Regions from separate parts of the Leptolyngbya sp. FACHB-671 genome, predicted to be linked through region 3. Evidence: predicted binding sites of a transcription regulator. Region 3 holds the regulator's gene; each other region holds the start of a gene.
What was found. The regulator NtcA, encoded in region 3, controls nitrogen genes in cyanobacteria. The targets are predictions, from matches to a motif close to TTTGTANNNNNNNNTACAAA.
Positions count from the first base shown of each region.

Region 1 (8,177 bases), on a different contig from region 3:
AAGCGATCGGCAACGGTTAGGTGAGTGGTGGAAAGCCCTTCGTGATCGCCAATTTGAGCGACAGGAGTGGCGGTTGTCATGCTGGGACTAGGATCAGTTTGATAGGGCAATGGATTGCCTGCTGTGGTGCGGGCTTCGATCCCTTCGGGTGGGGCAGTGTTTTCAATGAGCGATCGCCTCTCCGCTGTGTACTCTTCACTCAACAAACCTGCAAGAGGGACATCAACATACTCTGGATCGCCCAGAAAAGCAGAGCGATCGGCGTATGCCAACCTCTCGGATTCAATAATGGCGTGTAAAGCCTGGGCGCGATCGAGTGTTGCCAGGTCAAAACCTTCCGCTAAATTGAGCGTTTGAATGCCAGTAACACCGCCACTGCTGGGCAGTCCCATACCGTAAATTGTGTAACCGCGATAGTCGGTCGCCACAGGTGGACGAACCTGTACATGATACTCATCTAAATCATCTAAGGTCATTCCTCCCGGAAGTGCGGCAAAGGGTGTAATTTCCTGTGCAGGAGGGTTTTGTACCGTTTCTACAATTGCTTGTGCGATCTCACCTCGATAGAACGCATTCACGCCTTGTTCAACCAACAGTCGATAGGTTTTTGCCAAATCTGGATTGCGAAAGGTTGAACCCACTTCGGGCAGCCCATTCGCCAGGTAAAGCGATCGGGTAGGAATGTAGGCACCAAATCGCTCTTGATTTTGCTCAAGCTGAGTGACAAAGGTTGTATCTACTTCAAAACCGTCTTCTGCAATGGCGATCGCAGGTTCTAAAGCTTCTGCCAATGAGATCGTGCCATAGCGACTTAAAGCTTCTGCCCAAGTTAGAGGGGTGCCCGGTACACCAACAGCAAGTCCGGTGCTGATGCGATCGGGGGAAAACGGTAACAGTTCTCCTGGATTGTTGGGATCGTTAAACATATCCACACTGGCAGAAGCGGGAGCCTGTTCGCGTCCATCTAATGTGATCACTCGATCGGCATCCTTCAGGTAAATCACCATAAAGTCGCCACCCCCAACTCCTGCCGAAAAGGGTTCGACTACACCCAGTGCCGCCGCTGCCGCAACCGCTGCATCAATTGCATTACCGCCTGCCTGTAGCACTTCAATTCCAACTTCAGTTGCTCTTGCATCGACTGAGGCAACCGCCCCACCCCTTCCTCTAGCAACTGCTGCTGCTCCTTCCTGGGCACGAGGTGGTGCGCCTGTTAGCAATACAATTCCTAAAAAAATGGCGATCGCCAAAACGGCAATAACTCGTCGTCGTCTCATATCTCACCCCCTTTTGAATACGGAGTATGGTAAACGAGTTGAGCCCATAGGGAAACCTAAGTCAGTTCAAACTCTCTTATTACTAAACTCGATTTCACCAACAGGAGAAAAGTATTAGAAAACCTATCCAAAGATAGTTGTGTCTGCAACTCATTTTTAGGCTCTGTGAAAGCGCAACGGTGGTGGATTTAGGGTGAGTAATCGCTGTATCAGCCCATTACCAATACTGCTTAGGCTACATTCAAACTGTTTCTGTATCATCCATTACAGTCAGCAGTTTCCGCTACCCTCTATTGAATAGGTATAAATTGAAGAAGCGTTTGCGCTCAGGCGAGTGGCGTTGCATGAAAGCAAACACCTGGCAGCATTGAAAGGGACTATTGATTGTGATTGACCAGTATAACCCCGGAGACTTTTACGATGAGCTATTTGCGGCAAAGGGGCAACCCCGAGCCGAAGCCACGCTGCTGATTGAGCGAATTCAGTCCTTGACTCTACAAGAACTTCAGCGACGGCAGCAGGCTGCCCAAAATGCTTTGTTTAAGCTAGGGGTAACGTTTAATGTCTATGGCGACAATCAAGGAACTGAGCGAATTTTTCCGTTTGATATTGTGCCACGCATTGTTTCAGCTCAGGAATGGAGCTGGCTGGAGCAAGGGTTAAAACAGCGAATTCAGGCTCTAAATCTTTTTTTAGCAGACATCTACGGAGAGCAGAAGATTCTCAAAGATGGAGTAATTCCTGCTGAGCTAATTTATTCAGCGTCGGGGTTTCTCAAACCCTGTATGGAATTGCAGCCGCCACAGGGAATTTGGTGTCACATTACTGGGACGGATTTGGTGCGCGATCGCAGCGGTCAATGGTATGTCCTGGAAGACAACCTGCGCTGCCCTTCGGGTGTTTCCTATGTGCTAGAAAATCGCCGCGTGATGAAAAACACGTTTCCTCTAGTGTTTAACTCGATGGCAATTCAGCCCGTGGATGATTATGCCAGTCAACTACTTGAAACGCTGTTAAATCTGGCTCCTTCAGGCTTGCCTGAGCCCAGAGTAGTAGTGCTAACGCCTGGGATTTATAACTCTGCCTATTTTGAGCACTCTTTTCTAGCGCAGCAAATGGGCGTTGAGTTAGTTGAGGGTCGAGATCTGGTCGTGTCTGATGGATATCTGCAGATGCGAACAACTAGGGGATTGCAGCGAGTTGATGTGATCTACCGTCGGATAGACGATAACTTCATTGACCCAAAAGCATTTCGGGCGGATTCATTGTTGGGTGTTCCCGGATTAACTGAGGTCTATAAACAGGGGCGAGTGGCGATCGCCAATGCTTTAGGAACAGGAGTCGCAGACGATAAAGTGATCTACGCCTACGTACCTCAAATCATTCGTTACTACCTGGACGAAGACCAGATGTTGCCCAACGTTCCTACTTACCTTTGCTGGGAAGCCGATCAACAGTCCCATGTATTAGCCAATTTGGATAAGCTAGTAGTCAAAGCTGCGAATGAATCGGGTGGCTATGGAATGCTGGTTGGACCTCACGCTACCGTTGAGCAGCGAGAAGAGTTTGCTGGACGGATCAAAGCCAGCCCTCGCAACTACATCGCGCAACCGACCTTATCTCTATCGCGAATGCCCACTTTCTTAGACGATCATTTTGATGGTCGCCACGTTGATTTACGTCCCTACATCCTCTATGGCAAAGACATTTACGTGACTCCGGGTGGGCTGACTCGCGTGGCGTTGAGGAAAGGTTCACTGGTGGTCAACTCATCTCAGGGGGGTGGCAGCAAAGATACCTGGGTAGTGCAATAGTTAAAACCTAGAATTTGCTCACCTATCCCTCTCAACCCTTACTCATTTTTTATGTCTTATGTTAAGTCGCGTTGCAGATTCAATTTACTGGCTCAATCGCTATGTAGAACGGGCAGAAAATGTAGCTCGGTTTGTTGATGTTAACTTTAACCTGCTGCTAGATTCTCCCGTCGGTGTAGCCCAACAGTGGAAGCCGTTGGTGGTCACAACCGGTGACTTACCTTTGTTTATGGAGCGCTATGGTGAGTTCACACCGGAAAATGTCATTCACTTTCTCACCTTTGACCCTAAATATCCCAACTCCATCCTGTCCTGTCTGCAATCGGCCCGAGAGAATGCCCGCTCGGTGCGAGAAATCATTTCCTCGGAAATGTGGGAACAGGTCAACGCCTTCTATCTGATGGTGAAAGAAGCCTCTCAAATGCAGCAGCTATCAGAACTGTTTGGCTTCTTTTCTGAGGTAAAAATGGCCAGTCACCTGTTTGCAGGTGTAATGGATGCCACCATGACTCACAACGAGGGTTGGCACTTTGGGCAAATCGGCAGGCTGTTGGAACGGGCAGATAAAACAGCGCGAATTCTAGATGTGAAGTATTTCATTCTGTTACCTTCCGTAAAAGATGTTGGAACAGCACTGGATGAGTTGCAGTGGATTGCGTTGCTTAAATCTGCTAGTGCCTATGAGATGTATCGCAAATGCCAGCACCGGATTACTCCAAATGAGGTAGCAGAATTTCTCATTTTAGACCGTGAGTTTCCTCGCTCCATTCAGTTTTGTCTATTGCAGGCGGAGCGATCGCTCTGTCAAATCACGGGTTGCTTACCTGGCACCTGGCAAAATCCAGTTGAGCGAACGTTAGGCAAACTGCGCTCTGAGTTAGACTACCTGACAATTGAAGAAATTACCCAGCGAGGCTTACATCAGTTTTTGGACGACCTGCAAAGTCGAATTAACAGCGTTGGAGGAAAGATGTTTGAGACCTTTTTTGCCTTAGAACCCATGCACCAGGCTCAGTAATTAAACTGTGTATTACAAAATTACTCACACCACGACTTACAGCTACGAGAATCCAGTCACCTTGTCTCCTCATGTGCTGCGGTTGCGCCCCCGCTCTGATGTCGCTCAAACGCTGCACCGTTTCTCACTAGACACTGATCCACAACCGATTCGAGTCGTAGAAAATATCGACCTGGATGGCAATGCAGAACTGCGACTGTGGTTTGCAGAAGAGGCGATCGCCACTCTCACCATCACCACCACTTCAGAAGTTGAGACTTTTCGCACAAACCCCTTTGACTATCTAGTAGAATCCTGGGCCATCCAACTCCCAGTTAACTATCCTGCTTCACTCCTGACGCAGCTACAGCCCTGTTTAGGGGGACAATTTCTCCACTTCGCTAGCAGTGTTAATCCGGTTGCGATTCAACTGGCTGAGGAAATTTGGCAGGACACGAACAATACCATTTCTTTTCTCACTACGCTCAACCAGCGTATTCACGAAAGCTGCAAATATATCGTGCGAGAAACGGGTGAACCGTTTCCGGCTGGTATCACCTGGACGCAAAAGTCAGGCTCATGTCGCGACTTAGCAGTCCTGTTTATTGAAACCTGTCGGGCGATCGGGCTGGCGGCTCGATTTGTCAGTGGTTATCAGTCAGATGAGCCGAAAGAGCCGGGGGGTGAGGGGGGCGATCGCCAAACAGATACTCAACCTACACCTTCTCAAGAACATCATCTCCATGCTTGGGCAGAAGTTTACTTGCCGGGGGCTGGCTGGCGTGGCTATGACCCTACTCAGGGCTTAGCTGTAGCCGACCATCACATTGCACTAGTTGCTAGCCCTTTTGCCCGTCAAACAGTTCCGATCGTGGGTAGCTTAAAACAGGGTGTAGGGACAAAATCAGAAATGCAGTATCACTTATCTATCGCCGCTGCTTTGATAAAACCTTGAAACAGATCTTTTTACCCAATGCTATAGAAGTGAATTATTTGATTGTGCACAGGTAGTAAAGCCACATATCAGTATTAGCAGACCACTCATTTTTAGTTTTAAGCTCCAAGCCATTTTTCCAAGAATAAACTTGGATATTGCTAAAGCCAGCTTCTAATTGGTTGATTTGTTCTTGAGGTCTAACATAGTAAGTTTTTAAGCGAAAGTTGTGAGATTCGTCTTTAACAGTGGCGTGTGTAGATAGACTTAGCTGCTCCAAAGTCGTTGAGTAATTGAAGCAGCGTAATAAAGTCAACATCACCAAATTGACATAGGTTGTGATCGGGTTCAGGCTCATTTGATTTTTCCAGTTAAACTCTCGTTCTATCCGCTGGAGGTTATGGCTGGAGAAGAAGAAATAGCCTCCGGGTTTACTCACTCTGCTCACTTCTTGAAGCACTTTCAACCGATCGCTGTGGGAAACATAATCAATGCCATTAAAGCTAAACATAATAAAATCGAAAGTATTATCCTTAAATTGACTCATATCTCTAGCATCACAAACTTCAAAAGTTGTATCAGAGGATGCTGCAAAACGCTTTTGGCAAGCCCCAATCATCTCTGTAGAGTAGTCAATACCAACATACTCCAGCACTAATTTAGAGAAGTGTCGGGTTGTGCGCCCTCCACCTACTCCAATATCGAGCATTCTCATACTCGACCATTGATTTTGAAACCGCTCAAGAATGGTTTGTTCAGCAGGCTGTAGCATCTTCAACTGAGTGTAATGTTGAACGATACCACGGGCTGTGTAGAGCTTTCTATTATTGTCGTCAAGCATGATGAGTCATGCTCGGAGTGAACTTTCGACCGAAATTAACTTGCATGCAGAAACGATAAGGGTATCAGCAAAACCATACCATGACGCAGTAGTCATTGATTTGAGCGATCGCCCACACCACCAACTGCATGAGCACCAACACAGCGCATCGTCATGATAATCTTGACGTTAGTTGTTTACTGCGATCGCCCATGGGTAGCCAATCTACAGCCAAAACCGTCTTTTTGCTTACCTCTATGGTGGGCTGGCTCATTATTGGTGCAGCACTAATGTATCTTTTTCCCTTCATTGCAGATGGGTTAGTGTCATCTGATCTGACTCATTTGTGGATGAAAAACCTGAGTCGTAGCGGCTACAATCCCTCGCTGGCGTTAATTGTGGGGACTATCACCTTAGCTGTTAATGTAGTAGGCAATATCATTTGGAACCAGCGATTTGAAGGCAAGATTTAGAGCAGTAGACAGAAAGTGGGTTCTAAAGAACTGTCCTGCTTGTTGGTTTGTTGTGTTTTCACATGTCAGGGATGATTGGTAGCCTAACGCAGCGGAAACCCGAGACGCTGTAGGATTTCTTTCAAGCGATCGCGTCCACTTAATGCCTGTCCTGTTGCAACTCGTTTGAGGGAATGTTCTACCCAATCGCCAGTTACATTCATCTGCTGAGACTGATAAAACTGTTGCATGATTTCGTTGTACTGGGCGATCGCCCCTTCTTGCTGCGCGATATTGTATGTTTCGTGGTGGAGTACCGCTGCCTGAGGTAGACGAGGTTTAATGGCAGCAGGTTTAGCGGGGTCAGGATATCCCACGCACAGTCCGAAAACTGCAAACAGATGGGGTGGGAGCTGGAGTGTTTCGGCAACTTGTTCGGGATGGTTTCGCATTCCGCCAATGTAAACGGTGCCCAGCCCCAAAGATTTGGCGGCAACCGTTGCATTCTGCGCTGCCAGGGCAGCATCAACCGTGGCTGTCAAAAACATCTCCAGGTAATCTAACCCTTCGGCAGGTAGTCCTCGCTGTGAGGCAAGCTGATGCAGTCGTGCCAGGTCAGTTAACCAGACTAGAAACAAGGGACATTGGCGAATGTGTGCCTGATTCCCTGCCAGTTGAGCAAGAGTGTCTTTTCGTGTTGGATCGGCGATCGCCACAACGCTCCAGGTTTGCAGGTTTGAGGATGTGGCAGCAGATTGGGCAGCCGCGACCAGGGTCTCCAGGGTGTGAGGCGGCAAGGGATCTGGCAGATAGGCACGCACTGAGCGGTGAGAGAGCAGGGCTGTTAACGTCTCATTCCACCGTTCTGGATCGAATGCACGGATACCGTAGCGTTCCTGAATCAGATTGATTGGGTTGGGCGGGTTCATACGTAAAGATAGGTGAATTGGACAGAGGTATGGTAAAACACCGCTCCTTACCTTTGCATCGATCGCACGTTTCATCCTGTCGAGTTCACCTGATTCTGACGCTAACTGTCCCTCACCTTGCTATGTGTGGGTCTGCCTTGGTGCAGGAATACTTGTATCCTTCACGCCAAATCATATTGATTTAAACAGATTTCGGGACATGTCAACTTCTGTCAGGGCGCATCGCAGTGCGCCCTGACCCATCTTTGCAACATCTTCAAATCAGGTTGGTATCATGTTGCTCTTTCCAGAATTGCTCGGCAAACGCAATGGCAGAGTGAATCGGTGCTTTCGGTTTAGTTCTCAGTACCATCGCGGTTTCGTGTAAGAGGCGATCGCCCTTCGCTGAATTGCATTTCTCACAAGCCGCTACTACATTATCCCAAGTGTGAGTTCCACCTTTCGAGCGAGGAATAACGTGATCAAGCGTGAGCCGCTTCGGGCTGCCACAGTACTGGCAAATGTGGTTATCGCGCCGGAAAACTTCCCGACGATTCACTGGAGGTGCTTTCCAGTGACGTTCGGGATTGCCACTCGTCAAACGGATATGTTCAGGGATTTGTAGTACGATGCTGGGCGATCGCACTTCCCACTGCTGAGTGTTGCCAAATCCTAGAGATTCCGCCTGACCTGTAACCAGAAGCACGATCGCCCGCTTGATGTTAATCCGCGCCAAGGGTAGGTAATTTTTAGAGAACACTACTACTTGGTTTTGAAGGACTTGGGGTTGCCTGTACTCACTCCGTTGTGTCACCTGCATAAACTTCGCTCCTCAAAAGACAACCCCCGCCTCTGATGACCAGAAGCGGGGGCTAGGGAAGTTGGTATAGATTTCCCGATGTGGGTGTTAGGCTTGCCTGCACCTGCCGCTTTTGGTCAATTGTTCTGTAAACCATCTGACGCTAACGGAGCCTG
Region 1 is NZ_JACJOV010000159.1:753-8,929, forward strand. Features, by position in the region: gene ggt (gamma-glutamyltransferase) at 1-1,277, opposite strand, end outside; gene H6F93_RS29335 (circularly permuted type 2 ATP-grasp protein) at 1,664-3,091, shown strand; gene H6F93_RS29340 (alpha-E domain-containing protein) at 3,150-4,109, shown strand; gene H6F93_RS35495 (transglutaminase N-terminal domain-containing protein) at 4,117-5,043, shown strand; gene H6F93_RS29350 (class I SAM-dependent methyltransferase) at 5,078-5,863, opposite strand; gene H6F93_RS29355 (hypothetical protein) at 5,992-6,315, shown strand; gene H6F93_RS29360 (NADPH-dependent oxidoreductase) at 6,399-7,298, opposite strand; gene H6F93_RS29365 (HNH endonuclease) at 7,480-8,022, opposite strand.
Region 1: a site for NtcA is predicted at 1,529-1,548, ahead of H6F93_RS29335 (circularly permuted type 2 ATP-grasp protein). Genes of this name have one in related genera too.

Region 2 (8,177 bases), on a different contig from region 3:
AGCTCACCAAAACTGTGATGGTGATCCAGATGTCGCTCATGGTGTGGTGAGCATCCGCAATCAGAATATTGCTACCCAACCGTTGCCCTACCCGCCGCTCGTAAAAGGCAACAAAAATATTCACTCCTAATACAAACAACACGAGCCACAGAGCGATCGCCGACAGTTCTACGGCTTGCCCACCTGCAAAGATCCGCTCGACCGCTCCCTGCAAAATTTCAAAACAGGCAATTCCTAGAAATGCGGCAATTCCTAGCGCGCCGACGGCTTCAAATTTTTGATGTCCGTAGGGATGATCCCGGTCGGGTTGAGGTGAAGAAAATCTACTGGCGATTAGTCCTAAAACATTGCTAGCACTATCAGTGACGCTATGCAGCGCATCTGCAATCAAACTGAGTGAACCTGTCGACCAACCTACTCCTGCTTTAATCAACATGACCAGCAGGTTAAGCAGCAATGTGATCAGCAATACTCGACGCACCTGAGCGCGGTAGTCCACGGCTTTGTCTCACTTCAATAATGCTTTTCACCAAAATCACACGGAAATCACGGCATCTCAAGAAAAACAGATTGTGTACAAAAAACTATCTTTCCAATTTCTTAAATTCTGTGTAAGGGCAACTGAACATTACAACAATCCTCTTTGAAGCTACATCTAGAAACGGTATGAGATTGATGAGCGCGAATTCTGGCGGTTTAAGCAGGTCAAACGGTTGCTCAAACGGTTAAAAGCAACTGTATGATTGAAGACTATCAGCCTCCCCGACTCAATTCATGACAGTATTTGACGAAAGGCGAATTTCATCTGGCGAAATAGTCATTACGCGGCCAGACTTCAAATTTAGGCATCTTGAGATAAACGATAGACAAGGAGCTTAAGCTGAATGTCATTAAATTAGGATTTGAGCTACGTGGCTATTTAGTCTCAAGGCTATTGAATTCAAGGCAGTCGCAGCTTAGATTCCGCTTTTGAAAAGAACCTAAGTGATGCCAAAAATATCACCCCAATAACCGTTTTAGTGAGGATCATCCTATGGTGCGTCAGGTCTTAAGAGTGACCCAAAACACCGTCTTTAAGCGTCGTCCCGTTTCGGCTTCAGAGCTAGAAACAGAGGAAAGTTACAGCGTATCGGCGGGTGCTACGTTAGAAATTCAATCCTATGCTTACGCCGATGCAAACGGAGAATTTGATGGTCACATCAAGTTTGCGATCGCCAATCAAGCTTATTACATTCGCGGTATGAACACCTGGTATGTTTACAATCGCCATGCTCAGGTTGAGTTTGATGGCAAGGTGGTCTATCCGCAAGAAGAGCAGGCAGCCAGCTTTATTTTGAAAGTGACAGAAAATACACTCTTTAAGCGTCGTCCCCTTCAATCAGGGCAGTTGAGTGCTGAAGAAGTGCAGGCGATCGCCAAAGGTGCGTCTTTTGAGCTTCAGTCCTATGCCTATGCCAATGCTCAGGGAGACTTTAACAATCACATTAAATTTGCGTTAGAAAACCAAGAAGACTACATCCGAGGGTTGAGTTCCTGGTTTGTCTACGAACAGCACGCCCATGTCGAGTTTGACAACGATGTGGTCTACCCCATTCCTCAAGTTCCCAGTTCTACCCCATCGCCTACACCAAGCCCTGGAGCAGGAGCGCCCCGACCATTTCAAGGGAGAAGCTTTAAACTCCCTGGCAACCAGAGTACTTTCTACACCGATCAACCCATTATTCCGGGGGGTAGCTTTACTTGGGGGGAAGCGACTAAAAGCGGCACTCGTATTCCTAAAACGACTCAAGAAGTCAGTAACATTTTGGCTCTAGCAAGGCAGCTTCAGCGGGCCAGAAACCAGATTGGTAGACCGTTTAGAATTACATCCTGGTATCGCCCCGAGCCCTATAACACTCGGGTGGGTGGGGTGAGAAACAGTCAGCACTTAAGCGGCAGAGCTGCAGATATTTCTGTTGCTGGATATTCTGGGCGGCAGGTTGCAAATGCGGTGATGTCCTGGTGGCCAGGCGGTGTGGGAGTCTACCCTGGCAACCGCAGACATATTGTTCACCTTGATGTGGGCGGACGACGCAAATGGGGCTTTTGAGCAAGTGTTGAGCGCAGTGCAGGATGCTGCAAGATTGATAGTGTTCCCTGCGCTAACACACCCTACAGTTCTGCCTGCAATTATCTTTTGACCTATTAATAACTAACTTATTGAGGAGTGCTGTATGTCTTCCCAACTCAGGCTGAATCTTGTTGAGGGATCTGTTTCGTTTAACTTTTCACCAGAGGCAGCAAAAGCGCTTCAGGCGGCGATCGCCACTCTAATGGATAGCCTCAGAGCCACTGCCTCTCACGCTACTTCGGGCGGGGGGAAGCCTAATCCCCAAAAACCAATGGAATACCAATATACCGGAGATGTCTTTTTAGAAATCTTTTGCAACCCCAATATATGGTCTAGCCCTTTTTCAGCAAAAGTTTTGATCACGCTGCGGGATGAACGAATTCGTCTCAGCACAGAAGCCGAGTTGACGCGTCTGATCGAAGATATCAACCAATATTTAGAACAGCAGTGAACCAGCGCAGCCAGGATCGGAAGCCCCCGGCAATTGCGATCGCCTCACTGGAAAGCGTAGAATCGGGGCAACAGAACGCCTAGCCTCTAAAAACCTTAATGAACTCAGACACTCTTCTCCAAATTGTCCAAAAAGGATTTCGCGTTACCCTGGGCGCGACTGCATCATTAATTGAAACCTTGCAAGATCCGCAACGTCGTGACGAAAACCTTTACAGGCTAAGAGCTGAACTAGGTCAACTCACTGAAGAATGGGCCGTAAAAGGTGAGATGACGGAGCAAGAAGCACGAAACTTTGTGGACACAATTTTGTCTCAACGCGCTGCTCAAACAAACTCCAGCGATACCCCTAGCACTCCTAACAGTTCCAGTACGGCAACGGCCGCTCCACCCGATGTGCAGCTTGATTTAGAAGAGCTGACTGCACAAATTGCTGCGATTCGGGCAGAGCTTGAGAGACTACGAGAGCAAGATTCACCATCTTAGTCTCGAAAAGTCCCTGACGCTCATTCTGGACTCACTTTGACACTTGCTGCACTGGCGATCGCCTAGTATCGCCAAGCGCGTGTCAGGGTGACTGATTGTTTTGTAGCTTCGCTTTGTGACTAATCGTTATCCCAATCTTCCCGCCCCAGCAGATCACCAATGCGATCGCGGAGCAGAAAGCTGCTTTTTTCTAACTCACATTCAACCCAAGTCCACTCCCGGGCGGGAATGTACTGGCAAAGAACATAAATGGGCTGATGACGGCTGATCACTCCTTGTTGAACGAGTTGACGAGCTTCATCCCGAATGAAGTCCATGGAGTATTGAATGGATTGGAGCATTGATTCACCCTCTGCTTTACCAACGTATTAACTGTGACGACCGAGAGCTTTGACCGAAAAATGAATAAAAGTGGAAGATTGCCGTATTAAGGCAAAATTAATAGACAAAATTGAACAGCTCAGCTAGCAAGCTCTTGACTTTGTAGCCCTCTATACTGAATCTTTTTTATCTTCAAGCTAAACACTATCTGATTATATTAATAAAAATTACGGAAGTCATCAAGTCCTGACATTTTCCCCTTCTCCTGTAATCTAACGAAAAGCCCCTAATGGTTTGTAGAGATGGATTAGGGGGTTTAGCTGATTTAATTGCGTGATTGCTATTTCTTCCCTAAGTCGTATGTCCGACTAACTCAGCCTATGCCCTGGAAAACTCGTTAACTCTAGATCCTCAAAGCTTGCTTTTGCTAGAACTGATACTATTCTTAAACTTAACTGCTCGACTTTGATACAAAGTGGTGCGTTGCTGTACTAACTCTGCTGCCAGTTGCAAAGCTGCTTTCATGCTGGTCGCATCTGCAACCCCTCGTCCAGCAATATCAAAGGCCGTGCCATGATCAGGAGAAGTGCGGACAAACGGTAGCCCAATGGTGGTGTTGACGGCTCGGTCAAACGCCATTAACTTGACCGGAATTAGCCCCTGATCGTGGTAAAGCGCCAGGTATGCATCATGCGCTGACGATTGAGTAGTCCCGAACCAGGCTTGACCAGGACGCGTCCAGAGGGTGTCAGGTGGAACGGGTCCTTCCAGCTGGATATGAGGATAGCGATCGCCCATTTCTTTGATCCAGGGAATTAACCAGTTCTGCTCTTCGTGCCCCAATTGCCCCTGTTCGCCACTGTGAGGGTTGAGCCCAGCGATCGCAATTCGCGGTTGAACAATGCCAAAGTCTTGCCGCAGACACAGCAGCAGCAGGTCTAACTTTGCGGTCATCAGTTGAGGCGAGAGGGCATCGGGCACCTGTCGTAGTGGAATGTGGGTTGTTGCCAGCAGCGTTCGCAGTAGCCAACCCGTATGGGGCGATCGCGCCACAAACAGCATTCCAAATCGCTCAACCCCTGCCCGTTCGGCTAACAGTTCGGTTTGCCCTGGGTAATGATGTCCAGCCGCCTTCCAGGCAGATTTGGCGATCGGGGCAGTGACAATGCCCTGAAAGTCTCCTGCTAGTGTGTGGGCGATCGCCGTTTCCAAGAAGCTAAACCCGGCTGCACCACTCGCCGCATTGCCCGTTCCCAGTACAATCTGCTGCTCGGTCGACTCAGCTAGCGGCACGTCCAAGATGGTTAAGTTTTGCGGATCTGCTAAATCGTTACCTGATTGCCCCTGAAAAATTAGGGACTTCTGTAAAGTTTCGTAAGTGTTTTGTAATAGTCTGCGACTGCCGATCACAGTCACATCACAGTTTGTTGTTGCTGGATCGACAAGCGCTTTTAATACAACTTCAGCCCCAATGCCTGCCGGATCACCCAGGGCGATCGCCAATCGAGGACGCGGAGCCGCTGTACTGGAAACTGGAATTGTAGGTGTGAGAAACATGGCTACAAACTGCTTTAGAATACTTCAGATAGGTTTGAAAATCCGATTCATCTGCATACAGGAGAACTTGAGTGAACGGCGAAATCTTTAATGCTGCAATATTGGCTTCTACCCTAATTCTGGTAGGACTGGGAATGGGGTTCCTGCTGCTGAGAATTCAAGGCGGCGAAGAATAAGGAGATCTTGTAGAAAAGAACTTTATCTTCTGGTGGGGGCAGGTTTTGCTATCTTTGCCCTTGGCTGACGGCATTATTGCTAAACCGGCCCCCACAGACGTTTTGTTCACCAAAATTCTCTAAAACAGCATCGGATCTCATAGGCAACTTAACTTCAGATCTAAGGTACTTATTTCTAAAATTGAAGCTATTCTTCTGGCTCATCCAGATGTTCAGCCACTTCGTGGTAGAGATTCAGAACGTGGCTATCTTTCAGGTAATAAAAAACATTTCGCCCTTGCTTGCGATAGCTGACTAGCCGCAACGCCCGCAACGCCCGCAGTTGATGGGAAACGGCTGACTCGCTCATCTTGACGATCGCCGCCAGATCGCATACACATAGCTCTTGAATTGCCAGAGCAGACAAAATCCGAAGACGGTTTGCGTCTCCCAGCAAGCTAAAAAACTCCGCCATCCGCTGAGACTTTTCAACACTGAGAATATCTCGATGCAGATTGCGAACATTGCTCAAATCAACTGGATGCTGAACCGTGCAGTTGAGATCGCGGTCTGCCTGAGATAACTTTGCCTTCGGTGTTTTAGCCGTAGAAGAATCCGAGATAGCCATAGAGAGTACAAAAGGAAGAACAAGGGCAACTGTCGGAGGACAGTCCCTACTCTATACCTACCCTATCAGCTTTATACAGGAGGGCGATCGCTCTGAGAGTTGAATCATCGCTGTCTACTGAGACAAAGAGCTATGCTTCTAATCTGGCGATTGCCAATTCATCACCCCAGGCAAATGAATGCGGAATAAATGAGTAGTTTCTGATAATCTTATAAAAAGTTAATGATCTTCTTATTGAATCTCTCATGACCCTATTGATCGTAGGTGCGACTGGCACCTTGGGAAGACAAGTGACCCGTCGCGCCCTCGATGAGGGATACGAAGTGCGCTGTCTCGTTCGAGGTTTTAAGAAAGCGGCCTTCCTGAAGGAATGGGGCGCTGAACTGGTGAAGGGAGACTTGCGTGATCCTGAAAGTATTACTGCCGCACTCAAGGGGGTAACGGCTGTTATTGATGCTGCAACTACCCGTCCGACTGATTCACTTAGCATCAGTCAGGTTGACTGGGAAGGCAAAGTATCCCTGATTCAGGCAGCAAAAGCAGCTAACGTCGAACGATTCATCTTTTTCTCAATTCTGGATGCAGAAAAATATCCTGATGTGCCGTTGATGCAGATCAAGTCCTGTACCGAAGCCTTCCTGGCTGAATCAGGATTGAACTACACCATTCTGCGCCCCTGCGGATTTTTACAGGGCTTAATCGGTCAATATGCCATCCCCATCTTGGAACGCCAGTCTGTCTGGGTGATGGGTGACACCTCCCCGATCGCCTACATGGATACCCAAGACATCGCCAAGTTTGCGGTGCAATCGCTCAAAGTTCCCGAAACCGCAAACCAATCTTTTCCGGTTGTAGGTTCACGTGCGTGGGGAGCTTACGAAATCATTCGCCTTTGTGAACGGCTATCTGGGCAAGAAGCAAAAGTGTCTCGAATGCCCATCGGCTTGCTGCGGGCTGTCCGCCGAATTGCTCGATTTTTCCAATGGGGTTGGAACTTGTCCGATCGCCTTGCCTTCACCGAAGTCATCGCCACCGGTAAGCCACTACAGGCTTCAATGGATCGCACTTACGAAGTATTTGAAATTGAGCCCAAAGAGATCACTACTCTAGAAGCTTATATGCAGGAATATTTCAACCGCATTATGAAGAAGCTGCGGGAGTTGGACTACGAAAAAGAAAAAGCTAAAGCAAAAAAGAAAACTCCATTCAAAAAGCAAAGTTGAGTGCAAACCGCTAAGGAAAAAGCATTCAGCTATAGGTATGTATAAGGGCGTGGCATTTGGCAGATAAACTCTGGAACGGTCCAAGAGTTTTCGTCTAAATGCCACGCTTTTTTAGTGAATACTTTCTACTATCCAAGTATTCAAGCGCTTCCTTAATCTGTCTTTCACTAAGTTATTTTGCTTAATTTTCGAATTCAATCAGATTAATTTCTTCTACCTCCAAAGTCTGAATTGTTTCTCTAAAATCTAGTAGATTCTTGACTCAGTCAGAAGAGTGATGAGTCTAAAAATTTCCCGTGCCATGATCTGAGAGAGTCGGGCTCAAAACCTGATTAAAAAAAATGAAACAGTTTTCATAACTTTTTGGGATAGGAGAACATCATGGCTAAGGCAAAAGACATTTTGACACTGATTGAAGCTGATCACCGTAAGGTTGAAGAGCTATTTGAAGAACTGGAAAAAAGCAAAAGCTCCAAGAAAACCTACGACTGTTTGACTCAAATCTACAAGGAATTGAATCTACACGCTAAAGCTGAAGAGCTGGTTTTTTATCCAGCTATGCGGGAATATGATGAAACTGCTGAATTCATTGAAGAGGCAGAAGAAGAACATGAAGAAGCAGAAGTTCTTCTAGAAGAAATTAAGACAATGAGCCCCAGTGATGACCAGTTCAAGACGAAGATTGAGCAGCTTAAAAAAGCAGTTCAGCATCACGTCGAAGAAGAGGAAAGTGAAATCTTTGAAGCCGTCCGAGAATGCATGGAGGATGACGAACTGAAGTCTTTAGGCAAAGAGTTTCAAGACGCAAAAGCGAAGTTGGAAGGAGAGGTTGTTGCTGCAATCAAGTAGCAGTAACCCCTGCAATACCAACCTTCTTTAAGGCTGCACATAGAAACGGTATAAGCAGAGAAAATCCCCGTAGGGGCTTAGCATTCGGCAGACGGGCTATGAAATAGCCCGAAGACTCTTGCCCGAATGCTAAGCTCCTCTACTATTTTTGGACAACAGATGTTTTTAAAAGACAGATTGGACCTTCCAAATCCTCCCTGGAAATCGACTCAGAAAGTATCAAGACAGAGCAATCAAGATACTAATTAGTAGAATCGTTCCTACAACGAACCAAACTGCGTTGCGACTAAACCAGCTTCTTGCTAGAGAAGTCCATTTTGGCTTGTAGGGTGTGACCTGCCGAATCTGCTGGGACTGGTCAACATAGAGTGTGCAGTCCTTAGCATAGGGACGCTGGG
Region 2 is NZ_JACJOV010000127.1:32,903-41,079, reverse strand. Features, by position in the region: gene cdf31 (CDF family zinc efflux transporter Cdf31) at 1-499, opposite strand, end outside; gene H6F93_RS16895 (YcbK family protein) at 1,034-2,089, shown strand; gene H6F93_RS16890 (hypothetical protein) at 2,214-2,561, shown strand; gene H6F93_RS16885 (hypothetical protein) at 2,660-3,046, shown strand; gene H6F93_RS16880 (DUF4327 family protein) at 3,166-3,387, opposite strand; gene pdxA (4-hydroxythreonine-4-phosphate dehydrogenase PdxA) at 3,779-4,924, opposite strand; gene petM (cytochrome b6-f complex subunit PetM) at 4,996-5,100, shown strand; gene H6F93_RS16865 (ArsR/SmtB family transcription factor) at 5,288-5,707, opposite strand; gene H6F93_RS16860 (SDR family oxidoreductase) at 5,953-6,930, shown strand; gene H6F93_RS16855 (hemerythrin domain-containing protein) at 7,312-7,779, shown strand; gene H6F93_RS16850 (zinc ribbon domain-containing protein) at 7,999-8,177, opposite strand, start outside.
Region 2: a site for NtcA is predicted at 3,527-3,546, ahead of H6F93_RS16880 (DUF4327 family protein). Genes of this name have one in related genera too.

Region 3 (8,177 bases):
AATTCGGGCAGCAACCGATTGGTTTAAGCTGCCGCCAGAATCGGTGCTGGTCATCTACGATGATATGGATCTAGCAGTGGGCAAAATTCGGCTGCGGCTCTCTGGCTCAGCAGGTGGGCAAAAGGGTATGAAGTCAGCGATCGCTCACTTGGGTACGCAAAACTTTCCTCGCCTCCGCATTGGCATCGATAGCCCCAAAAACTTTGCTTCCTCTGACAAAGACACCGTTTCTCATGTGTTAGGGCAATTTTCTAAAGCAGAAGCGCAAATTATGTCAGAGGTACTACAGATGGTCTTATCATCTGTCGAGCTAAGCCTAAAGCAGGGAATTTCCAAAGCGATGAGCCTCTATAACAGTCGCTCTGTTGCTGCTGACAATAGCCTTGCATAACTTGCTAAAGGCCAAAGACTTTACTCATTTCTGCCTTAAGGCTGTTAGCTTAATCCTAAGACCTTCGCTAGATTCACTCTAAGCTTGCGTTGATACTCAGGCTGGAAATGCTGCGATTCAAAGATTCTAGGAAAGTCTAGAGCTAAATTTCTCCGGTTTTTGATTAGCCGAAAAAGCACTTTATGTTCAACGACTTTGGTTTAGAATCCCAACATGCTAGCTCACCAGAACCCACTCCAATCTTGTTTCAAAAAGTAGTTGATAAGTGTCATGTACTGTTGCCTGACACGCCACGACCAACCAGCGCCATTATTTTTGAAGACCAGTTTTATGTGTTTGTCAAATTCTTCCCAACCGTAGAAGCGGCTCGGCGAGGAGCCCAACGCATGACTGACCGAGGCAATACGGTTGTGCTTACTAGAATTCCAAAAGGACTGGTGCTATGGGTACTCGAACCTGAAGCACAACCGGTAGGAACATCCTCCATTCAATAGGAAATAGCTCAAGTAGGAAATAGAAGTAACTGTGAGTTCCAAGCGTCTACCTGAAACGACTGCCTATGTCCGCATCACTCACCAGTCTTGGCAACAGGGCAGAATTGAAGGTGAGGTGACAGCAAGTGATTATCAGTGGCAGTTTCAGTGGCGCTTTAACCGAGGAGAGCTATCCGTTGAGCCTTCTCTGGGCAGAGCGCTGATTCAAGAACCACTAGGTCGCTTCCTAGAAAAATGTGACTACCAGCTTGAGCCAGGTGGGGATTATTCGTTTACGATTCGGGCAGAGATTTAACCGCCTAAGCCGTCAACCTGCCCAAATAGCGCTCGATTAAGAGAATCGCTACAATGTCGTCGATTGGGCGGGGGAGGGTACGAATACCCTGTGGTAGAAGGCGAGATAAACCTTTGGGTGGATACATTTGCCAGTAGCGATCGCGAGCTTCCAGGGTGCTAAACCGCTCATCTACCATGACGATTCGCAGGGGTTCTGACAAACTGCTACCGAGCTTTTGCTTCCACTCTTTAGAACTGGTTTGATCGCCCATCACTAGAATCGAAATCGGAAACTGTTGGCGTAACGATTGAATGGTGGCGAGCGCCTCCTCTGCGGGGATCACCTCACAATAGAAGAGGCTGCGGTCTAGCCCCATGACTGCTACACCACACTTTTGGCGACCGGGATCAAAACCCAAAATAGCTGGCTGACTGGAGTCAAAGAACGGGGATACCATGCGGTTTGAAGAATAAAACCTGCGAGAATTCATTCAGTTGAACTGTTCCTAATTATTCCGATCTGAATTGTTCCGGTCTAAATTGCTTGGGTTAGGGGCAGGCTGTTCCAGTCTGGGCGGCTGCGAATCAGGTTGTTGTGGAACGAATAAGGGCGATGATTGCTCTGTCCCAAATAAAACCTGACCGTCTCGAACTGCAACTAGCTCTAACCTAACTGGACCCGCAGTATAGGTGATGTCTGAGGCGATCGCCTGGATCTCAACAGGTTGATTGTATTGCTTTACCTGCCGCAGAAAGTTGATCAAAGTTTGAGTTCGACCATCTGCAATTTGAGGGATATCGAGCAATATGCCTGCCTGCCTGGCCCGAAACTGGGAGGCCGCTGCCAATAGCCTAATTCGGTCAAGCAGTTCTTCGTCCGTGGCAGCGGATGGATTGACAGAAACGGACGCTACAATTTCTCCATCTAAAAATACAACCTGATTGGGGGTGGCAGCCGCAAACACCTGAATACAGGATTCCCCAGCTACGACACACGGTTCTCCCACGACATAGTTGCCTGCCGAAAGAATCCGCACAACGTATTCCTGTCCATCCCGAATTTGACTGACTAAACGCTCAACCTCAGCATTTGTAATATCGATGACTTGCTGATCTAAGTTATCTGCATCAGGTAAGATTTCTTGGACTGCGACTCGATTAGCCTCTAGCAATAGTTGATAAATTACCTGAGGCGCGACAGCCGGATCAACAATGCGAAAGGCACGAGATACAAGAGCTTGATTCCGCAGGAGAGCAACGTTGCCCTGGCGTAAGCCTTGAAACTCTCGCTCAAGAGATTGCACCTCTCGAACGAGGAATGTTCTTTGGGCTTCGAGTTGACGCAGCAGTTCTTCCCGTTCGGCAATCGCCTGATCCCGCAGCGCTAATTCTTCTTCTCGCTGTCGAATTAACTGCTGCCGCCCAACCTGAAGCTCCCGAATTTCTGACCGGAGGCTATTTGCCTGCTGTGTGACCCGACCCAGTTGAACACGGGCCTGCTCAAAACTAGAACGGATCTGACCCAGTTGGCGCTGAGTTTGGTTAAGTTGGTTTTGAGCCTGGTTAAGTTGAGCAGCGGTTCCGGCTTGACGAGCGACCGCCGCTTCCAAATCCCGATTAATCTGTCGCAGTCGCCTCCGGGCAGCCATTTGTTGCTCAATTGCCTGATCTCGTTGAGTCTCAATTTGCTGCTTTTCCTCGCTCACCTCTTCCAGGTCTTGGCGGGCAGTAGTTAAGTTCTCTTGAATTTCTTCATAGTCGAAAATACCGCGACGAAGCTGCTCACTCAAGGCAAACAGGAGCGCAAAAGTAGAAGCAGAAATAACGCTACCTGTGAGAACGGTAACAATCGTTGCAGTCTGTCGGGGGCGCAGGTTAAACAGGGTCAGCCGAGCTTTACCCACCCGCATCCCAAGGCGATCGCCCACCGTGGCGATCACCCCCCCCAGTACTAAAATTGCTGCAATCAGGACTAACTGAGCGGTCATCGCTGGTTAGAAACAGTCCAGATACAGCCTACTGCATTCTGAACGAGGTGAACGAGTCGATGCGTTGACTTAAGTAAATTGCTGGCTAAGGGCAACAGGATTATGAACGGTAATTTTCTTTTTGTGGATAGATATCATCTTATCTTGCCGCAGGTCACCTAGCAGACGAGTTACTGTCACGCGGGTAGAACCAATTGCCTCGGCGATCGCCTGATGCGACAACTTCAGGTCAATCGTGATCCCATCCGGGCTGGGCATGCCAAAGTCGCGGCAAAGAATCAGCAGGAAACTCACCAGCCGAGAACCCATATCTCGGTGTGCCAGCGTTTCGATCATCATCTCGGTTTGCAGAATCCGAGATGAAAGTCCCTGGAGCATCAGCATCGACAGCTCAGGGTTATCTTTCAGCGCCTTCTCAACCTGCTCAATTGGAACCGAAAGCAAATCAACAGGTGTAAAAGCAACGGCGTGGTAAAACCGATCAGAGCGATGTCCCGTGATTAGAGACAATACGCCAAACACGCTGTTTTCTCGCAGCAGAGCAACCGTAATTTCCTCTCCAGCCTCGTAGACTCTGGACAGCTTCACGGCTCCTTTGAGCAAAAAATAGACGCGCTCAGCGGGATCACCCGGAAAGAAAATAGTCTTACTTCGATCAAACGACTCCACCACAGGCGGAAAAGCCCCGCCACTCAGCTGCCGAAATACATTCGCTAGCGGTGGTCTATCTTGCGTCACTACCATACCCTCGCCCTACCCACTGTCGTATAGACTGAATCAGGTCATGCATAGATCCCCTGCTTCCTGTGAGAGATCTCTGACTTTAGAACACTAAAACTTAACTGCGAGACTGTTTTTTGTACACGACGATACAAAATCTGCCAACCTGTATCGAAAGTCCCTCAGTAAATCCACATAACTTTGCGTCGGTAGCGCTGAACTTGTTCAAAATTAAGCCAGGTTTGAGCTTTGATGAAGGGACTCGAAAGGCTTGTGTTATCTGCGATACAAGGCGATCGCCCTAAAGTGAAACGACCACACCAAAACGAATCCTCTATCCTTAGATCCTAGTTTTCCAGTATTCTCCTAGTTGCGCCTAAATAAAGATTTTTCACAGATTCTCATGCTGAACTTGACTGGCAAAAACGCTCTCGTCACAGGCATCGCCAACAACCGCTCGATCGCCTGGGGAATCGCCCAACAGCTTCATCAAGCTGGAGCCAACCTGGGCGTGACCTTTCTGCCCGACGAAAAGGGACGGTATGAAAAGAAAGTGGCAGAACTGGTAGAGCCGCTCCAACCCAGCTTGTTCTTGCCTTGCGACGTGCAGAACGATGAGCAGATCGAGTCGACCTTTAAAACCGTTGGGGAGAAATGGGGCAAGCTCGACATTTTGATTCACTGCCTCGCCTTTGCCAACAAAGATGACCTGACCGGCGGCTTCAGCAAAACTAGCCGCGATGGATTCAACCTGGCGATGGACGTTAGCGCCTACTCACTGGTGCAGCTTAGCCGCGCCGCTAGCCCCCTTATGACCGAAGGCGGCAGCATCATCACGTTGACCTATCTGGGCGGTGTTCGCGTCATTCCCAACTACAACGTTATGGGAATCGCCAAAGCAGCTCTGGAAATGAATGTCCGCTATCTCGCCGCAGAACTCGGACCCCAAAACATTCGCGTAAATGCCATCTCTGCTGGCCCAATCCGCACCCTGGCTTCTTCAGCCGTTGGTGGAATTCTAGACATGATTCACCACGTTGAAGAAATTGCCCCCCTACGCCGCACCGTCACCCAAACCGAAGTCGGCAATACGGCTGCTTTCCTCGCAAGCGACCTCTCCAGCGGCATTACGGGTCAGGTTCTCTACGTTGATTCTGGCTACGCCATCATGGGAATGTAGGCTAACAAAGTTTGTTAGACCTTGAATTTCTTGTATTGGGTGGAGCTTCAGACTGAAAAGAATCTGAAGATTAAAAGAACTTGCGTAATCTCCACTAAACGTTCAAAGTTAGTTGCGCTTAGTCTTGGAGTGTTGTTGGCAGGTGCCAGCAAAAACACGATGAGGCATAGAGCATTATGGGGCAGTTATTCGATCGTGTTAGCCGAGTAGTTCGAGCTAATCGGAACTCCAATGAAGGGGATTGCAAGAAAATTTACCTGAACGAGGGAACTACCCTAACTGCTGGAGGAGCAGTTACAGGTGCTTCTATTGGCAAGGTTGGAATATTAGCAGGTGGGACAGGCTACAGTCTTGGTGCCGTTCCACTTGCTGCCGTTGGTGCGTTAACGGGTGCAGCCCTTTATGAAGCATTGCGATCGCTTCTTGAAAATGATGCTTCCTCTGCCAATGCTGCGGCAATTGGAGCAGCAGCAGGTGCAGCAACATCAGCAGCGATTGGAGGCGTAGGTGTAGCCATTAGTGGAAGTGCGATCGGTGTTGGCATGGCCTCAATGGCAGCAGGTGGAGCCGTAGTTGGACTGGGTTTAGTGGGCTTAAATCGTCTGCTTCAGCAAGGCATCGATCCCGAGAAGCTTTTGGATAGTGCGATCGAGCAGATGGAAGCAGATTCGAAGAAAGCACGCCAAGCAATCGCCCATGTAATGGCTAGCCAAAGGCAACTTCAACAGCAGTACGAAAAGGCGCAACTTGAAGTCAATAAATGGCAACAACGGGCACAACTTGCCCTGAAAAAAGGAGACGAGTATCTGGCAGGGGAGGCTCTGAGCCGCAAGAAGATGCACTCCGGGATTCTCAGCAGTCTTGAAGCTCAACTCGATCAAGAACCCGCCTCCGTTAAAAACCTGAAGCGAAATCTGACCCTTTTAGAAGCCAAAATCTCTGAGGCAAAAGCGATGCGAACCAACTTGAAGGCGCAGATCGCGGCCGCTATGGCAAATGGGCGACTACATACCAGTGGTGCAATGGGGGCATTTGAGCGAATGGAGGAGAAAGTGCTGCAACTGGAGGCACGTTCGCAGGCAGCAGCAGAACTTGCCGGAACTGATCTGGAGAGTCAATTTGCAGCGCTAGAGTTAGGCATTGATGTAGATGATGAACTGGCAGCAATGAAAGCATAGCTAATGGGGTCTGCTCGGACATCCCAATTGCAGTCTCCCAGTTCTGAAGCCTCAAATGCTCCTTCCAACTGTGCAGTGATTGACGATGAACTGGAAAAGCTGAAAAGCCAGCTTGATCAGCTTTAAGCTCAAGATACAGGGGATGGCTTTACAATGAATGAGTTTGAATAATTAGCAAACTTGGCTCAGGTTCATGCAAACCCGTAACTCCGCTGCCGCAGAAAAGCGCACGCCTTCTTTCGATTTAGAATTGCCTGCTCGGACAGCCTCCGTTAGCCGAAAAACGGGTGAGACGGACGTACACGTAAGCCTGAACCTGGATGGACAGGGAACTTGTTCGGCAGCAACGGGAATCCCATTTCTGGATCACATGTTGCACCAGATTTCCTCACACGGTTTGATTGATCTGGATGTGCAGGCAACAGGCGACCTGGAAATTGACGACCACCACACCAACGAAGACGTGGGAATCACGCTGGGGCAAGCTTTAGCAAAGGCGTTGGGCGATCGCAAAGGCATTGTCCGCTTCGGGCATTTCCTCGCTCCCCTTGATGAAGCGCTAGTTCAGGTTACGCTAGATTTCTCTGGACGGCCCCACCTCAGCTACGGGTTAGAAATCCCTACAGAGCGAGTTGGCACTTACGATACGCAACTGGTGCGCGAATTTTTTGTAGCGATCGTCAACCATTCTCAAATGACGCTACACATTCGCCAATTGGATGGGATTAATTCTCATCACATCATTGAGGCAACCTTTAAGGCGTTTGCACGGGCGGTGCGAATGGCAGTCGAGGTTGATCCCCGCCGAGCGCATACCATTCCCAGTTCTAAAGGCGTGCTGTAGATGCCGGAAGGGCCAGAAATCAAGCGGGCGGCTGACCAGATTGCAAAAGCAATTGGCGATCGCCCCATTACCGAGATCTTCTTTGCCTTTGAGCGGCTCAAGCCTTACGAACCAAAGCTAGTGGAACGAAAGGTTATATCGGTGACTGCCAAAGGCAAAGCTATGCTAATTGGCTTTGACAACCAACTGAGCATCTATAGCCACAATCAACTTTATGGCAAATGGGTAATCAGAGCTGCCCATTCCTATCCCGCGACAAACCGCCAACTTCGGCTTGCCATCCACAACGAGAAGAAGTCAGCCCTGCTTTACAGTGCTTCTGATATCGAAGTTTTGACCGAGCCTGAGATCCTGATTCATCCGTTTCTGAGCAAATTGGGACTCGATGTCCTGGATGAAGCGACTACGGTTGAGCAGGCGATCGCCCGCCTCCACGACAAACGCTTCTACCGTCGCAGCTTTATTTCTCTATTGCTCGATCAGGGCTTTTTCTGTGGCTTGGGCAACTACCTTCGCAGTGAGGTACTGTTTGTCGCTAAAATCCATCCTACTCGCCGTCCTACCGACTGTTCTTCTGAACAGATTGATGCTCTGGCAGAAGCTGTCCTCTCCGTCAGCCGTCAGTCTTATCAAACAGGCGGGATTACGAATGGACTTAAGCTTGTCGCCCAACTCAAAGCTCAGGGGCAAAAGCGCAACGAATACCGCCATTACGTGTTTAACCGAGCCGACGAGCCCTGCTACATCTGTGGAACAGCGATCGTTAAAGAATTTTCAGGTGGGCGGCGATATTATTACTGTCCCACCTGCCAGCCCTGCGACTAATATTCCTACACCGTAGCAGGTGTCCCTGCAGATTGGGTTTGCTGTGCCATTTCGATCAGACGGCGAATCCGTTCCTCGGTGGGAGGATGAGTCCGAAATAGCGTCTGCAGTCCCTCTGCTGACAGAGGATTGACGATCAGCAAAGGCGACATGGCTGGGTTGCCGTGCATCGGGATTTGGTGTCCGACTTGCTCCAACTTTTCTAACGCACTGGCCAAAGCCGTAGGATTTTGGGTAATTTGAGCTGAACCTAAATCTGCGGCAAATTCACGGGTGCGCGA
Region 3 is NZ_JACJOV010000056.1:80,873-89,049, reverse strand. Features, by position in the region: gene pth (aminoacyl-tRNA hydrolase) at 1-391, shown strand, start outside; gene H6F93_RS05690 (hypothetical protein) at 574-885, shown strand; gene H6F93_RS05685 (DUF3146 family protein) at 917-1,180, shown strand; gene H6F93_RS05680 (pre-16S rRNA-processing nuclease YqgF) at 1,185-1,619, opposite strand; gene H6F93_RS05675 (DUF3084 family protein) at 1,668-3,149, opposite strand; gene ntcA (global nitrogen regulator NtcA) at 3,219-3,893, opposite strand; gene fabI (enoyl-ACP reductase FabI) at 4,273-5,049, shown strand; gene H6F93_RS33860 (PspA/IM30 family protein) at 5,226-6,227, shown strand; gene H6F93_RS34545 (hypothetical protein) at 6,231-6,353, shown strand; gene hisB (imidazoleglycerol-phosphate dehydratase HisB) at 6,421-7,071, shown strand; gene nei (endonuclease VIII) at 7,072-7,896, shown strand; gene H6F93_RS05645 (M48 family metalloprotease) at 7,902-8,177, opposite strand, start outside.

Region 4 (8,177 bases), on a different contig from region 3:
TCGTCGGAACAGAAACTCGCGGAGCAAGAAACGAAGTTTCTGTCACCCTCGCAAACACGGCTCCTAGACTCCCGCAGGCATCCCAAATTCCTCAGATTGAACTCGGTCAGCCTATTTCATTTACATTGGCAGAGCTAAATCTGATTGCGAGTGACGCGAATGCGGATAGTACAACAATACAGATTGTAGCGATCGCCTCCGGCAGACTCACTCGCAATGGAGTTGTGCTGCGTCCAGGAGATACCGTTAGCCCCAATGACGTTTTAGTTTACACCCCGCCTGCTGAAACCTTGGGAGACTTAGATGCGTTTAGTGTGAGGGCAAGCGATCGCCTTTCCGTCTCTACACCAGTAGCCGTTAACTTTAACGTAGTTGAGCCAATTCCGCCTTCCGTTACCGACCCATCTCCCCCTAGAACTGATCTGCCTACTCCTCCAGACGCATTCCCGGTTGAGCAACTTCCGCTCAACTTACAGGTCAGCACAGATAGGCTGTTGGGTGAACCGCTGGCGCAATCCCCTCAGTTAACTCCCCTAATCGTGCTGGATGTGGTTTGGCCCGAACCACTACTGCTCCTTTTACCACCCAGACAATTCCTGCAAGGCATTCCCTTAGACGGAACTTCGGGAGAGGACACTGCTGGAGGACAATCAGGAACACTAACCGATTTTACGGCAGGGTCCCGTCCTACCTTCGGAACTCCAGACAACCCAGATGACACTAATCCTGGGCCATTGACTGAGCCTGATGCAGATATAGTCGAAGATTCAACTCCTCCGAATCCCGATGATTCCGGAGAGCCAATCGAGCCTGATTCATCTAATCCTGATTCTTCACCCACTTTTGAGCCACCAGCAGACGAGACTGTTGCTGTTGCTCCTACTGACGAGGAGCCATCCACAGCAGCACCATCGGTAGATGGAGATTTGGTTAACTCATCACCTAATCTGAATTCTGATCGGGTTGTTACATCACCTGATCGCTCAATTGAGCAACGGATACAGAATTGCCAGGCGCAAGCAGAACGAATTCAGGCAACGGGTGCAGCCGATCGCAGTGAAGGGCTGTATGCACTATTGATTAATTGCTACGAGCAAAATTTAGCGATCGCCCAAGCTGCTGAGAACTTTGAGTGGCAAGCCTACTCGCTGAACAATCTAGCCATTTCTCACTTTGTGATTGGCAATTATCAGCAGGCAATTGACTATCACCAACAGCAGTTACAGCTTGCTCAGGAGGCAGGCGATCAAACTCAAGTTGGCATTGCCCTATCTGGTATTGGTGCAGCTTATGGAGCATTAGGGGACTACCCAACTGCGATTGATTACTACACGCAAGGACTGGAAAAAATCTCGGTTACAGTTGCACCCCAATGGCGATCGCTCACTTTGCGAAACTTAGGAAATGCTTATCTGATGCAAAAGGACTATGAACAGGCGATCGACTACCAAAACGCGAGTTTAATCCTCTCTCAGTCGGTTGGCGATCGCTATGGTGAGATGCAAACATTAGGAAATTTGGGCAATGCTTACACCGGCACAAGGGAATTTGATCGGGCCATTACCTACCACCAACAGAGCATTGCTTTAGCGCGAGAATTAACCAATCGCTTGCAGGAAGCCCAAGCCTTATTGAATTTGGGAACGACTCACTCCTATCGCCACGACTACATCCAGGCAGTCACTCACCATGAACAAAGCCTAATCATCATGCGCGAACTGAGAGCACGACTGGGAGAAGGTATTGCCCTGACTAACTTGGGGGATGCTTTGTTTAATCTCGATCGCTTACCTGAAGCAGAACAAGCCCTATTTGCAGGGATAGAAGTGTGGGAGTCGTTGCGGGCAGGGTTAGGCAACAATGATGCCTTGAAAGTATCAATCTTTGAAACGCAATCAGCAACCTACCGCAACCTCCAGGAAGTGTTAGCCGATCAGGATAAAGCTGCGATCGCCCTGGAAGTCTCAGAACGAGGACGGGCAAGGGCATTTGTGGAACTCATTGCTAGAGATGCAGCAGGTGTTGATCAGGAGCAATTTGCTGTAGAACCTCCTAACTTAAGCCAGTTGCGTCAAACCGCAATCGACCAAAACGCCACGCTAGTCGAATACAGCATTATCCGAGAACAGGCAGTAGATACCCCTCATGGCGCATCTGAGCAATCCCTGAACGAACCCCAGGAGTCGGAGTTATTCATCTGGGTAATTGCGCCAACGGGAGAGGTGACGTTTCGACGGGTTGATTTGCGATCGCTACCCAGTTTATCCAATGCTTCTCTCGCAGAATTGGCAAACGTGGCGCGACAAGGCATTCGAGGTGAAGGAGTCGCCCATGATTCCAGCACTAATGAATCTAGAACAGGAGACAATGCTGTACTCACCCCCGGAGACTTGGTAAGACGGTTGGGCGAACCGTCTAGTTGGCAACCCTATCAGGTTACGGCAGTTGACTTGGATGCAGGTACCGTCACCCTCAGCCATCCTGAAATCACCTTGCCTGCCCCCGTTGCTCTGGCAGAAGTGTATCCCGTCGAATCGCAGCGGTCTCAGGTTCGTCGCTCTCAATATCGTCGCTTACAACAGCTTCATCAAATTCTGATTGAGCCAATTGCTGACTTGTTGCCCAACGACCCCAACGAACGAGTGATTTTTGTGCCACAAGAGTACCTGTTTTTGGTTCCCTTCGCCGCATTACAAGCCCCAGACGGACAATATCTGATAGAACATCACACCTTGCTCACGACGTCAGCCGTTCAGGTACTGGAGTTGAGCCAACAGCGTCCCGCCAATGCAGCTCAAACTGCCATTGTGGTTGGCAATCCTGCTCCCATGCCGGGGTCCCTGGCTCCTTTGCCCTATGCTGAAGCTGAAGCTGAGGCGATCGCCCAACTACTCAACACCACTGCAATCACGGGCACCGATGCAACTGAAACTGCGATTAGACAACGCTTATCAGATGCTCAAATCATTCACTTTGCCACTCACGGGTTGTTCAACGAAACTCATCCTTTGCAGGGGGCGATCGCCCTTGCTCCTTCCACTGCTGAAGAAGATGGATTTCTTACCGCCGCTGAAATTCTAGATCTGTCGCTGAATGCAGAATTGGTTGTCCTAAGTGCCTGCAATACAGGAAGAGGCAAGATTACAGGAGATGGAGTTGTTGGACTATCGCGATCGTTGATTGCCGCAGGTGCCCCCAGCGTCATGGTCTCCCTGTGGCAAGTCCCCGATGATGCCACATCACAACTGATGGTTGATTTCTACCGCCATCGACAACAGTTCGATGATGCCCAAGCATTACGACAATCCATGCTCAGCGCGATGCAGACCTATCCTAATCCCCGCGATTGGGCTGCGTTTACTCTGGTTGGTTCTACACCCCAACGCTAGAGAAACCTGTCAGTTTAGACAGGGGAGAATGATGAAAGGAGCTAGCTTTGATCAAAAGAATTGTCTTCCCTGACCTTATGTTTAGACTTAAAACTTCCGTAGCTAGAGATACAAAACACCTCGTTTGTCACCCTCTACTCTGAATGTGTTATCTAAACCAGTAAGAAGCAAGCCAATGAACAATCACTACTCTGTCATCATTGTAGGAGGTGGTCAGGCAGGTTTATCCATGAGCTATTGCCTGAAAGAGAGAGGCATCGATCACATTGTTTTTGAGAAGAATCAAATAGGTTACTCATGGCGTTCAAAGCGCTGGGATTCCTTCTGTTTAGTGACTCCTAACTGGCAGTGCAAGCTACCTGGATATTCTTATCCAGGTGCAGATTTAAATGGTTTTATGAAGAAGGATGAGATCGTTCAATATATTGAGGAATATGCTGCATCATTTAATCCGCCCGTGAAAGAAGGCGTTGAGGTATTAAAAGTCAGAAAAGATACTCAAGGGAAGTTCGAGGTACTAACTTCGATTGGAGAATTTACAGCCGATCAAGTTGTGATTGCGTCCGGCAGCTATCATTCTCCCAGAATACCAAGAATTGCTGAACGGTTTCCCCAACACATTGTGCAGTTGCATTCATCTGAATACAAGAACCCCCAATCTCTGTCTGACAAAGCGGTGTTAGTCGTGGGAACAGGACAGTCGGGCTGCCAGATTGCAGAAGATCTACACCTTGCTGGGAAAAAGGTACATTTGTGTGTGGGCAGTGCGCCGCGATCGCCCCGTCGATATCGAGGAAAGGATGTGGTAGATTGGCTCGACCAGATGGGCTACTATGACCTATCGATCAGCGAACATCCCCAAAAAGACAAAGTGAGAGCCAAAGCCAATCACTATGTCACCGGACGCGATGGTGGGCGGGAGATTGACTTGCGTCAGTTTGCCGTTGAGGGAATGCAGCTTCATGGCAGACTGAAAGAGATCAGCGACGGTAAGCTCAAATTTGACTCTGATCTAAAGCAAAACCTGGATCAAGCGGATGCGGTTGCCGAGAGTATCAAGAAAACCATTGATAACTTTATCCAAAAGAATCAGATTCAAGCGCCTACAGAACCCGCTTACAAACCAGTCTGGAAGCCAGAAGAGGAAGCTGCAATTCTAGACTGTGAGCACGCAGATATTGGTACGGTGATCTGGAGTACTGGATATCAGTCAGATTTTGGCTGGGTGGAGATTCCGGTATTTGACGGAAAGGGCTATCCGGGACACGATCGCGGCGTAACTGACGTGTGGGGTTTATACTTCCTGGGGCTTCCCTGGCTATACACCTGGGGGTCAGGAAGATTTTCGGGAATTGCACGAGATGCCGTTTACCTGGCTGATTACATCACCGCAAAGAAGAAAGTTTCCTACTCCAATGCTTGGAGTGTTGTCAATGAGTTCCTAATTGGCTCTTAGCTTTTAGTTGGCAGATAGTTGGCAGAGATTCCGCTTTACCCACCCACATGAATTGAGGGACGTCGCTCAGGGTCTTTCTCCGCCTTACGCAGCACTTCGCGAGTCACAACTGCAATGTCACCTTCTCCGAACAGAATGAAGCGCAACAGGTATTGAATTGGGTTTCCCTCTACCCAGCCAAAATAGGCATGAGGAAGTTCGCCAGTTTGGTCACGGGTATGGAGTAAGATGGCAGCGATCGCATTCGGCACAGCAGCACTTTCAGCCCTCAGAATGCGGTAATTTCCGACGGTAGTGCCTTTCACTCGAACAATATCGGCAAACTCCGATGCATCAACAATTTGAACCTCTAGAAAGAGGACAGGATCTTCTAACGGAATATGATTATCCTCTCGGACTTCCTTTTCTTTCTGGTGGTATTCTTCGACATCTCCAACATTAAACCGATTCGCGATCAGCCGTATTGTCTGTTGGCTTGCGTCAGCGATAAAACGACGAGCCGTTTCATCCATTTCAACTTGCTCTACCCGTAGTTCAGTCGATCGCCATACCCGCGAAACCAGAGAGGTCAGCACGATCGCTCCAATGAAAAAGCCAGCAATTCTGATCCCTTCAGGTCTTTCAATAATATTGACAATAGTGGTGTAGATAAATACTAAAGTGATGGCACCAAAAGCGAATCTTGCTCGTTGGGTTCCGTGGCGACGAGAGGATAGCGTCACTGCGACTGCTGCGGAAGTCATCAACACCAACACGCCTGTAGCATAAGCTCCTCCCTGTGCTTCTACACTCGCTTTAAAGAGAACGGTTACAGCAAAGGCAATAATGGTGTAAACCAGAACGAGCGGGCGAGTGACTCGCGTCCAGTTCGGTGCCATGCCATAGCGCGGTAAGTAGCGCGGCACGATGTTTAACAATCCTGCCATTGCAGATGCGCCTGCAAACCACAAAATGGCGATCGTACTCAAATCATAGATTGTGCCAAAGCCATTGCCTAGATAACGGTGAGCAATGTAAGCCAGAGCGCGACCGCTAGCATCGCCTCCCGGTTCAAACTCTGCTGCTGGAATTAGCAGTGTCGTCACCAAGCTGCTGCTCAGCAAGAAGAAACTCATAATTAATGCTGCTGTAGTCAGCAACTTCCGCGTATTGCGAATGCGCCCAATTGGATAATCCTCCCTATCACTGCTATTTCCCTTAACCAGAGGCATTACAACAACTCCCGTTTCAAACCCTGACAAACCCAGCGCCAGTTTTGGGAAAAGCAGAACTGCCACACCTAACATTGCTAAAGGATTGCTATGACTGGCAAACAAAGCTCGTTGCCAATCCCCAATGACAGAAGGTTGCTGAACAATTTGGGACACCCCAACTCCAATGGTGATCAGGTTCAACAGCAGGTAAGCACCCACCAAAAAAACCGCTAGACCGATCGCCTCCTGAAATCCTCTAAGAAATACAGCTCCCAGTAGGGTAATGAGTACGAGGGTAATGGCGATCGCCTGCCCGTGCAAAAAGTGCGGGGCTAGAGGATTCTCAATAATATGAGCTGTAGCATCCGCTGCTGAAAGCGTAATAGTAATAATGAAATCAGTTGCCACAAAACCCAGTAGGCAAAGCACAAAAAACTTACCCTGCCACCAGGGAAGCAGATGCTCTAGCATTGCAATTGAACCCTCGCCATGAGGGCTTTTGGCTGCAATCCGTCGATAGATAGGTAAAGCTCCAAACAGCGTTAGCAGCACCAGGATTAAGGTTGCCAATGGGGAAAGAGCGCCTGCCGCTAAAGCCGCAATTCCAGGTTGGTAGCCTAGAGTTGAGAAGTAATCAACTCCCGTAAGGCACATGACCTGCCACCAAACATGTTTTTGATGGGTTTGCTCTTTGGGGTAAGGGCCCTCTATAGTTTGCTTATCTTCCTCAAGCAACCAGCACATCATTCTGCGGTAGTATTTATTTGAGCTAACTGCGCGAACCATAACCCCTGCACCTCGCTGGATCAAACCTGTATTCAGAACAAGCTTTATCACTGTAAATGGTCTAATCCACGTTTTTACAACTCAGTTAGCAGCGGAAGCTGATCTGCACAACTCGCGGACATTAGAACGGTTAGTAGCGCGTTAAGCTAGAACGTTGGGTTCCGCTGCACTTCACCCAACCTACCCAACCTGCACAAATTGTGGATATTAGAACGGTAGGTTGGGTGGAGCAGAGCGGAACCCAACGCTTCAGACTTGCCATATTACGAGTCCCACAATTAGAAAAAAGCCGCGACTTTCCTCCAATCGTTCCCAAATTTTGGCTTAAACACCCAACATTAGCCCTTGATCGGGACGAAAAGGGGTTCTGTCGCGCCCAAAAGAAGTTTTGTCATCCTCGAAAGAGGTTCTGTCGCGCCGAAAAGAGGTTCTGTCGTCCTGGAGAGGAGTTTTGTCACCCCAGAAAGAGGTTCTGTTACGCCAAAAAGAGGTTCTGTCGTCCTGGAGAAGAGTTTTGTCACCCTGGAAAAAGATTTCGTCGTGTTTTTTGAGTTAAACCTTCTGTGCTAGGGCAATAACTCAACTGTTGACGTGAAGCCCTTCTATTTCCAGCCTGGATCTTTCTCTTTCACAAAGAGGCGGTTAGGGTTAATTGGCTGACACATATTTTGATGTAGATGAGGTGGAACGACGTGAAGCCTAATGCTTATGTAGATTCTGTTGGGTTACGCTTTGCTTCACCCAACCTACGGAGCACTATTAGGTTTCAGGGTTTCATAAGACAAAGAGGTCAGGGATATCCCTAACCTCTTTGTTCCATAAATCAAGTTTTGAGCGGACGAGGTTCTAAACAGAACGCTGTTTCACCTCAGCGTTTTGAGAAGCTGTTTGATTTTGATTCCCTGTTGGCGATCGAGATTCTTGGGAAACCGTAACTCGATCACCGTGGGGCTAGTTGTAGAGGCTGCACTGTAAGGCGTATCCACCATCCGTCCTGGCAACTCAATCGTCTCAACTTGAGCAATCAGCCGTTTAGGGAGTGGGTCAGTGGAATATTGGCTGACTAACAGTCCTATTGCTGGCTTGTTGTGCCTCATCTCATCCAGGTTGTGAATTGTCTTTTCAGTCAACTCCAGACGCAGCGTGCGGGTATTGATCTCGGTTGCTGTGGCAGGGTGAAATTGCCCTTCCCAATAAATTTGCACAGCTGCGCTCACCTGTTTTCGCACCGTCACTCTGGGGTCTGGTTTGGGATCTTGGAATACCCGGAAGAGTCCCGTGATCAAAAACCTGAGCGAACCCAACGGGTTGTCCAAGTTCTGGCGTTCTTGGGAGTACCACTGGTTAACGTCC
Region 4 is NZ_JACJOV010000127.1:397,175-405,351, forward strand. Features, by position in the region: gene H6F93_RS18345 (CHAT domain-containing protein) at 1-3,389, shown strand, start outside; gene H6F93_RS18350 (MSMEG_0569 family flavin-dependent oxidoreductase) at 3,565-4,845, shown strand; gene H6F93_RS18355 (APC family permease) at 4,881-6,824, opposite strand; gene bcsA (UDP-forming cellulose synthase catalytic subunit) at 7,688-8,177, opposite strand, start outside.
Region 4: a site for NtcA is predicted at 3,485-3,504, ahead of H6F93_RS18350 (MSMEG_0569 family flavin-dependent oxidoreductase). Genes of this name have one in related genera too.